Regions from separate parts of the Streptomyces sediminimaris genome, predicted to be linked through region 1. Evidence: riboswitches for the same ligand, from Rfam matches in the RefSeq annotation. Region 1 holds a riboswitch; the other holds the start of a gene.
What was found. A riboswitch is a leader RNA that binds a small molecule or an ion and turns the genes downstream of it on or off. The one in region 1 is predicted to bind cobalamin.
Positions count from the first base shown of each region.

Region 2: it holds a riboswitch for cobalamin, as region 1 does, so the genes downstream of both, ACJ9NR_RS12415 (SCO2321 family membrane protein) here and nicT (Nickel transporter NicT) in region 1, are expected to answer to the same signal.

Region 1 covers NZ_JBJWOT010000001.1:8,259,890-8,264,092, reverse strand. Annotated here, with positions in the region: gene ACJ9NR_RS37660 (hypothetical protein) at 1-854, opposite strand, end outside; gene nicT (Nickel transporter NicT) at 1,048-2,148, opposite strand; cobalamin riboswitch at 2,177-2,386, opposite strand; gene ACJ9NR_RS37650 (ArsR/SmtB family transcription factor) at 2,465-2,824, shown strand; gene efeB (iron uptake transporter deferrochelatase/peroxidase subunit) at 3,095-4,203, opposite strand, start outside.
Region 2 covers NZ_JBJWOT010000001.1:2,648,905-2,653,107, reverse strand. Annotated here, with positions in the region: gene ACJ9NR_RS12420 (SCO2322 family protein) at 1-421, opposite strand, end outside; gene ACJ9NR_RS12415 (SCO2321 family membrane protein) at 427-1,659, opposite strand; cobalamin riboswitch at 1,780-1,909, opposite strand; gene ACJ9NR_RS12410 (RidA family protein) at 1,940-2,275, opposite strand; partial or broken gene ACJ9NR_RS12405 (nuclear transport factor 2 family protein) at 2,348-2,794, opposite strand; gene ACJ9NR_RS12400 (Strvi_7410 family MBL fold metallo-hydrolase) at 2,836-3,900, opposite strand; gene ACJ9NR_RS12395 (aldehyde dehydrogenase) at 4,060-4,203, shown strand, end outside.

The DNA.
Region 1 (4,203 bases):
ACGGACTTCAGGCCGAGCGGCGCGCCGGTGCCGGTCCCGGGGAAGTCGGAGGGGTCGAAGGAGTCGGGCGCGGTGCCGCCGACCGGCCACACGACGTAGCTGTCGTAGCCGTACATCGTGTCCTTGGAGGCGGTGTAGCGCAGCGGCGCGTCCGTCTTGTAGGCCGCGCCGGGCGCGACCGGGGTGTCGAACCGGCACCAGGCGCCGAGGTCGGGCCGGTCCGAGTAGTGGCAGTTGGAGTGGTCGCGGGCGAGGGAGACGCCGTCGGAGTCCTGCACCAGCAGCATGACGCCCTTGTCGGCGGGGGCGGTGCCGGTGTTGGCGAAGGCCGGGGTGCGCTCGAAGACGGCGCCGGGCGCGATGCCCTTCAGCGCCGGGTAGGGCCGGGTGACGAGCTTCGGGCCGCCGACCAGGACGTCCGTCTTCTTGGTCACGGTCGGCGCGTCGGAGGCGGTGGCGGTGTAGGTGATGGCACCGGTGTCGCCCGCCTTGGCGGCCGCGGTGGGCTTCAGGAAGAACGGGTCGATCGACTCCTTGCCCGACAGCGGGCCCACGTCGCACCTCACCTTCAGGGTGCCGGTGCTCACGCAGTCCCCCGTGACCTCCATCGTCGCCTTCCCGGCGAGGGACGACGCGTCGACCGCGACCGAGACGTCATGGGCGTCCCCGCCCGAGGCGGTGATCGCGAGGCCCAGGTTCGGGCCCTCACCCTCGGTGGGGAGGTAGTAGTTCTCCTGGGCGTCCAGGACGAGCGTCGTTCCGGCGGCGTGCGCGGCCGGGGTCGCGACCGCCAGAGCGGCGGTCGCGACAGCGGCGGCCGCCGCTGTCCGCCATGTTCTGCATATCGTCAGCACACTACGTGGACACGCCAGAACACCGGAAGGTTGCGCCCGAGCGTCCGTCAGTTGACGGACGGGTTCCGCCCTGGAATCTCTCCAGCACCGCCGAACCGGCAGCAGGACCCGCCCTGTTGGCGGATCCGGCCGTGCGGCGGCCGCGGTCCCCTCCCCGCCCGCGCGTGCAGCAGGCGCCCGGACGGAGCGGGTGTCAGCCGCCCTCGGCCAGGCGGGCCGCCCACCTCTGTTCCACCTTGGCCAGCCGCCAGTAGGCCAGCGCCGCCGCCCACACGATGACGAACAGACCCACGATGAGGTAACCGACGTTGTCCAGGTCCAGGCCCGCGATCCAGCCGGTCACCGCGTCGCGCAGACCGAGCTTCTCGTGCAGCACCCCGACCAGCTCGACGGTGCCGATCAGGAAGGCGACCGCGATGGACAGACCGGTGATGGCGAGGTTGTAGAACACCTTGCGCACCGGGTTGGAGAACGCCCACTGGTAGGCGAAGTTCATGAACGTCCCGTCCAGGGTGTCGAACAGGCTCATCCCCGCGGCGAACAACAGCGGCAGGCACACGATCGCGTACCACGGCAGCCCCGCCGCGGCACCGCTGCCCGCCATCACCATCAGGGTGACCTCGGTGGCGGTGTCGAAGCCGACACCGAACAGGAAGCCCAGTGGGAACATCTGCCCGGGGCGGGTGATCGACGTGGTGAAGCGGCCCAGGACGCGGTTCATGAACCCCCGCGAGTCCAGGTGCTGTTCGAGAGCCGCCTCGTCGTACGTGCCGGAACGCATCGCGCGGAAGACCCGCAGGATGCCGGCGAGGGCCACCAGGTTGAGCGCGGCGATGAGGTAGAGGAAGGTCCCGGAGACGGTCGCGCCGACGACACCGAGCGTCTGGTGGGTGCGGGAGTCGTGGTTCAGCAGTGCGCCGGCGAGCTGCGCGCCTCCCGCCACCAGGGCGGCCAGGACCACCACCACGCTGGAGTGACCGAGCGCGAACCAGAACCCGACCGACACCGGCCGCTTGCCGTCGGCCATCAGCTTGCGGGTGGTGTTGTCGATCGCGGCGATGTGATCGGCGTCGAACGCGTGCCGCATGCCGAGCGTGTACGCGGTCACCCCGAGGCCGATCCCGAACGCCTTGGAGCCGACCTCGTAGTGGCCCGGCACGACGAGCAGGAACAGGATGCCGAACGCCAGCACGTGCAGGGCGGCGATCACGGCCAGAAGTCCGGCGGTACGGACGGTGTCCTCGCGCCGCCAGCGGAAGACAGTGGGCACGTCGGGCCCGTTGGGCAGGGTCATGCGGTCACGCTCCAGCACCTCGTGGATCACTTCGTGAAGTGCCGTGGCCGGTCTCCTGGCTTACGGGTGCGCGCGTTCTCGTCCCGGCCTTCCCGTCCGCCCCGAGGCGGACAGTGACCGTGCACAACTGGGACGCAAACTCCCCGATCACAGTGGCGAGGGCCGCTCCGGCCTGAACCCCCCGAACCACGAAGGGCTGTCACCGGTCTTCCCGAACACCACGGCCCGCCCACCGTACGGGTGTCTCCGCACGCCTGCATACCTGCATGGCTGCGCAGGTATCCAAGATCACACCGCCACCTGCGAGGATGTCCCCATGCATCTCGTCCCCGCCGAACGCGCAGACCGCCGCGCCATCGACGGCCACCGGGTCTGCGACGCCGTCGCCGCCATCGGCGAGCCCGGCCACGTCCGCGCCTGGGCCGAACGGTTCTCCCTGCTCTCCGACCCCGGACGCCTCGCCCTGCTGATGGCCCTGCGCCAGACGGGTCCGCTCGCTGTCTCGGACCTGGCCATCGCGACCGGAATGAACGACCCCGCCGTTTCCCAGGCCCTGCGGCTGCTGCGCGCCGCCGGTGTCGTTGCGGGCGAGAAGGACGGGCGGGTGGTGCGCTACCGGATCATCGACCCGATCACCGCCGCCCTGCTCAAGCACTGCGTCAGCGGGAGCGGTTGAGCGGCGACGGCCTTCCGGCCGACCCGCGGCCATGAGCCGCCTCGCAGGGCCTCGGCCCTCCCCTTGTGCACCGGCTCAGATGGAGCCGCGTGGCGACGGCGAGGCACGCAGGCTTCGTACGTCCTGCCCGTACGTCCTGGCGGTCTCGCGCGAGACTCCGGTGCCGCAGTGCTCCGCCGGGGCCGGCCCCGGCGGAGCACTGCGGAGGCCGACCCCCGGGACGGGGGCGCGTGAGCGCTCGGCACTCGGCGGTGGGCCGGGTGGGTGGACTCAGGTCGCGAGCAGTGCGCGGCCGAACCAGTCCCTGTTGTCGCGTACCCCGGGCAGGGCGAAGAAGTAGCCGCCGCCGGTGGGCGAGATGTAGTCGACGAGGGGCTCGTCGATCAGCCGGGTCTGGACGGCTTCGAACTGCCGTACCACGTCCTGCTGGTAGCAGCAGAAGACCAGGCCCATGTCGAGGTCGCCGACGGCGTCGACGCCGCGGTCGTAGTTGTAGCCGCGGCGCAGGATGCGGGAGTTGTCGGTGGCGGCGGTGCGCGGGTTCGCCATCCGGATGTGGGAGTCCAGCGGGATCACCGTGCCGTGCGGGTCCTTGGCGTAGTGGGGGGTGTCGGTCTCCTTGGCGCCGTCGAGCGGAGCGCCGGTGTCCTTGCGGCGGCCGAACATCTTCTCCTGCTCGGTGAGCGAGACCCGGTCCCAGAACTCCACCAGCATGCGGATGACGCGGATCACCTGGTAGCTGCCGCCGGTGGCCCAGGCGGGCTCGCCGTCGCCGTCGCCGACCCAGATCAGGCGGTTGGTCTCGCGGGTCGAGGTGACGTCCGGGTTGGCGATGCCGTCCTTGAAACCGAGCAGGTTGCGCGGGGCACCGGTGGGCCGCGGGGCGTTCTGGAAGCCGTCGATGCGCCACTTGATCTGCATGGCGCCGCGCGTGTGGCGGGCGATGTCGCGCAGGGCGTGCAGGACGGTGTCCCGGCGGTGGGCGCAGATCTGCAGGGACAGGTCGCCGTGGCACTCGGCCGCGTCGAGATGGTCGTTGGGGAAGGTCCGCATCGCCGTCAGGCGTCGGGGCCGGGCCTTGGCGAGGCCGTAGCGGTCGTCGAACAGGGAGGCGCCCACCCCGACCGTGACGGTGAGGCCGTCGGCGGGGACGACCGGGCCGAGGATGCCGTTGTCGGAGGGCGGGGCGCCGACGCCGAGGTCGGTCGGGGTGCCACCGGAGGTGAGGAAACGGGCCCGGCGGGTGATCGTCTTCAGCAGCTCCGCCAGTTCCTCGCGGTCCTCGGCGATGACGTCGAAGGAGACGAAGCACGCGGCCGCGGGGGCGGGGGTGAGGATGCCGGCCTGGTGGACACCGTGGAAGGGGACCTTGGCGGCGT
Region 2 (4,203 bases), 5.6 Mb from region 1:
GCGGCTTCGCCACCGAGGCCAGGGCGTCGGCCGTCGTGGCGCCGGCGGGCACTCGCGCGCAGGCCGTACGCCCCGCCGGGGGCGTCTCACCGGACGGGGCGTCCGCCGCCGTGCCGAAGTCGAGGACGAGCGCCACGCGCTTCTCGCCCTCCCGGGCCGGGGTCCGCGCGCAGATCTCCCGGAACGACGTCGTCCCGCGCGGCTTCGACGCGTCGCCCGAGTCCTCGCTGACCGAGAAGCGGAAGCCCTGGACGTCGCCGTCCGAGGGGCGGGCGGTGGCGGGGCCCTGGGTGGCGTAGGTCCAGTGCCCGGCGGCGTGGTCCCAGAAGGACCAGTAGCGGTAACCGGTGGCGTGGGCCTGACCGCTGGCGGCCAGTGCCAGCAGCAACGCGGTGAACAGGACGGCGCAGCGGCGGATCACGGCCGTCACCTCTTGCCGCGGCGGCAGAACAGGAAGCCGGCGCCGGCGCCGATGGCGACGAGGAGGAGCCCGCCGAGGACCCACCAGACGGTGAATCGGAAGCCGGAGTCGGAGTCGGAGGCCGAGGCCGCCTTCCTGCCGGAGGACGCGGCCGGGGCGGCGGAGGAGGCCGGCTGCGGACCCGTCGCGTTCAGCAGCCGCACCAGGTCCCGCCCGCCGAAGTCGTGCACGTCGGCCCCGTACGCCCGGGCGGCGAGGATCAGTTCCGCGTACGCGGCCGGTCCGGCCTGCTTCGCCCACGGCCCGGCGTTCGCCTCCAGCCAGCGCACGGCGCCGGCCGCCCGGTCGCCCTGGCCGGCGGTCGCGAGGGCGAGGACGGCGTCGGCGGTGTTGCCGTAGTCGGGCTGGGGCTTGGCGCCGGGCAGCGCCGTGGTCAGGTGGTGGTCCTTCGCCAGGGCCCTGGTGAGGTACGCGGCGCCGTTGCGCGCCGCCTGCCCGGGATCGTGGGCGTCCCGGCACGCCGTGGCGGTGCCGGACGGCTTGACGGCCGCCCCGGTCAGCCCCTTGCCGAGCGCGCCCACCACGGCCGCGGCGGTCGCGTCCGCGTTGGCGGCGAGCCCGCCCTTCTTGTCCGGCTGGAAGGCGAAGGCGCCCGCGTCCTGGCCGCCGCAGGGCAGGGCGAACGTCAGCAGGGCGTCGTAGGGGGACTTGCCGCCCTTGGTGACCCGCGCGGGCTGCTCGCCCGCGGCGGCGAGCGCGCCGATGACGACGGCGGTGGAGTTGGCGTCGCTCGGACCGCCCGGCGCGTAGCCCCAGCCGCCGTCCTCGTTCTGCGCGGTCCTCAGCCAGGCGACCGCCTTGCCGGTGGTGGCGCCGTGGCCGCCGAGCGCCGCGAGGGCCTGGACGGCGGCGGCCGTGCTGTTGGTGTCGACCATCGCCTTGGCGTCGCAGGCGTGGGCGGCGTCCGCGCGGAACGGCGCGAACGCCCCGTTCGCGCACTGCTGCCCCACCAGCCAGTCCACGGCCTTCGGCGCCGGCCGCACGCCCACCGCGTCCTGCGCGAGCAGCGCCAGCGACTGGCGCCAGACGCCGTCGTACTTCGGGTCGGTGGTGCCGTAGAGGCCGTCGGGCAGCGCGGCCGACGGCGACGGCGAAGGGGACGCGGCGACGGCCGGCGCGGCGGCGCCGATCACGGCTATGGCTGCCAGGGCAGCTGCGCTGCGGCGGACGACGTTCATGATCGGCGGGTGCCTCTCCCTGCGGGAGCGGGCAGCACGGGACACCCCGGGCGGCTCGGCTCCGTATGCCTCGACGGTGCCGTGCGCCGGCGGACTGCCGGCACACGTGAGCCGGTCACGACCGTACGGGGCAGTCCGGCTGACCGCCCTCGGCGGACGGTTCACGGTTGCGGGTCAGCGCCGGAATTGCACCGGCTTCCCCCCGTACGGGTGTGATGACGACCCGGCTACTGTACCGGGCCGTAGGAACGGCCCCGGCGGCGGCCGGGGGTGGGCCCCGTCACCCCAGCACGGCCACGGCGTCCACCTCCACCAGCACCCCCTCGCGCACCGGCCGCACCACCACCGTCGTCCGCGCCGGAAGCGGTGTGCAGTCCGCGAAGAAGTCCGCGTAGACGCGGTTGAAGTCACCGAAAGCGGACCGGTCGGCCAGATAGCAGGTGCAGCGGGCGATCGAGCGGCGGTCCCCGCCCGCCGCCGCGACGACGGCCTCGACGTTGGCGAGCACCTGCCGCGCCTGCGCGGTGAAGCCGGCCGGCATGTCGCCGGTCGCCGGGTCCAGCGGGCCCTGTCCGGAGGTGAACAGCAACGGGCCGCTGCGCACGCCCTGGGACAGCGGCGGCAGGGTGCCGTCGGGGAAGGGGATGAAGGGGGCGCGGTCGGTGCGGACGGCGTCGAGGACGCCGCGCCCCTCGCGCGGGGTGGGGCCGCCGAAGGGCAGGCGCAGGGTCCGGGAGGCGAGCAGCCACCGGCCGTCGACGCGGCGCAGGACGTCCTCGTAGTGGCCCACCTGGGTCGGCGGGCCGGCCGGCACCATGCCGCCCGACCAGCCGTCGACGCGGTACGTCGTGAAGCAGGAGGTGGCCTCGGCGGTGTCCTCGGACGTCACCGTGACCCGGATGTTGGACATGATCCGGCGCGAGAGCCGGTCAGCGGGCCGCGCGCCGAAGTACTCCCGCAGCGCCGCCCGTCCCACGGACCGGCGCCCGTCACCCGGCGGCGGCCACTCCCACACCCCGTCCACGGTGAACAGCTCGGCAACCGAGGCGGGTTCGCCCAGGTCGAGGCGGTGGACGAAGTCGAGGATCAGGTGTTCGCAGGCGCGTTCGGCGAGAAGCCGGTGCAAAGGGTCCATGGTCATGGGGTATCAGTGCGCGCTCCCGTGCGGCGAGTGGATCACACCGCCGCGTACGCCACCGGATCGCTCCCCGCCACCGCTTCCGCCCGGCCCAGCTTCACCAGGCGCCGCAGGTGTGCCTCGGCCTCCGAGACCGCGATGTTCCGCGATCCGTACGGGATCTGGCTCCAGGGCCGGTTCCACTCCATGCGCTCGGCCAGCTGCCAGGGGGTGAGCGGTTCGGCCAGCAGGGCGTGCAGGCCGGTGAGCCGGTCCTCGTGGTGTGCGAGCAACTCCCGTACCCGGGCCGCCGCGTCGGAGAAGACGTGCTGGTGGGCGGGGAGCACCTCCGAGGGGGCGAGCCGGCCGACGCGTTCGAGGGAGTCGAGGTAGTCGCCGAGGGGGTCGGTGACGTTACCCACGCTCGGCTTCGCTCGCACGGGGGCGCCCCCGTCGTCGTCGGGGTCCTCGTAGAGGCCGATGTGGGGGGTGATCCCGGGAAGCAGGTGGTCGCCGGAGAACAGCCGTCCGTGGCCGGGCAGTCGAGCCGGATGCTCCTCCTCCAGGTGCAGGCAGACGTGGCCGGGGGTGTGGCCCGGCGTCCAGATCGCGCGCAGGCGCCTGCCCGGGAGGTCGAGGAGTTCGCCGGGGACGATCTCGCGGTCGGGCAGGGCGGGGGAGAAGCCCGGAAGGGTGGTGCGGGGGGCGGCGTCGCGCAGGGGCGCGACGTGCTCCTCGGGGGCGCCGGCGGCGGTGAGCTTTGCGGCCATGTAGGAGAACCAGCGGCCGGGCCGGGTGCCGCGGGTGCGCCGCACGATCGCGGTGTCCGCGGCGTGCATGGCGATCCAGGCGCCGGACGCCTCGCGGACCCTGCCGGACAGGCCGTGGTGGTCGGGGTGGTGGTGGGTGATCACCACGCCGTGGATCTCGCCGACGGACGTGCCGCAGGCGGCCATTCCGTCCGCGAGGGTCTCCCAGGAGGCCGGGTCGTCCCATCCGGTGTCGACCAGGACCGGGCCGCGGTCGGTGTCGACGACGTACACGAGCGTGTGCCCGAGGGGGTTGTCCGGGATGGGTACCCGGACGGACCGTACGCCTCCGCCGTGGTCGGTGACCTGTGCCATGGGTTCCCCTGTCGCCGCGTTCCCGTCACTATAACTAGAACCAGTTCCAATGGGAGCCTGGGTCACCTTTCGCCGCCCTGTGGACTCCTCCGAGGGGAACTGGTATCAGTTCCGGTATCTGATGCACCGTCAGAGTCAGCTCCGGGGAGGCATTCGGCCATGACCGAGCTCGTGGAACACGGACAGCTGTTCATCGGCGGGGAGTTGACCGACCCCCTCGGCGAGGACGTCATCGAGGTGATCTCGCCGCACACCGAGGAGGTCATCGGGCGGGTGCCGCACGCCTCGGCCGCGGACGTGGAC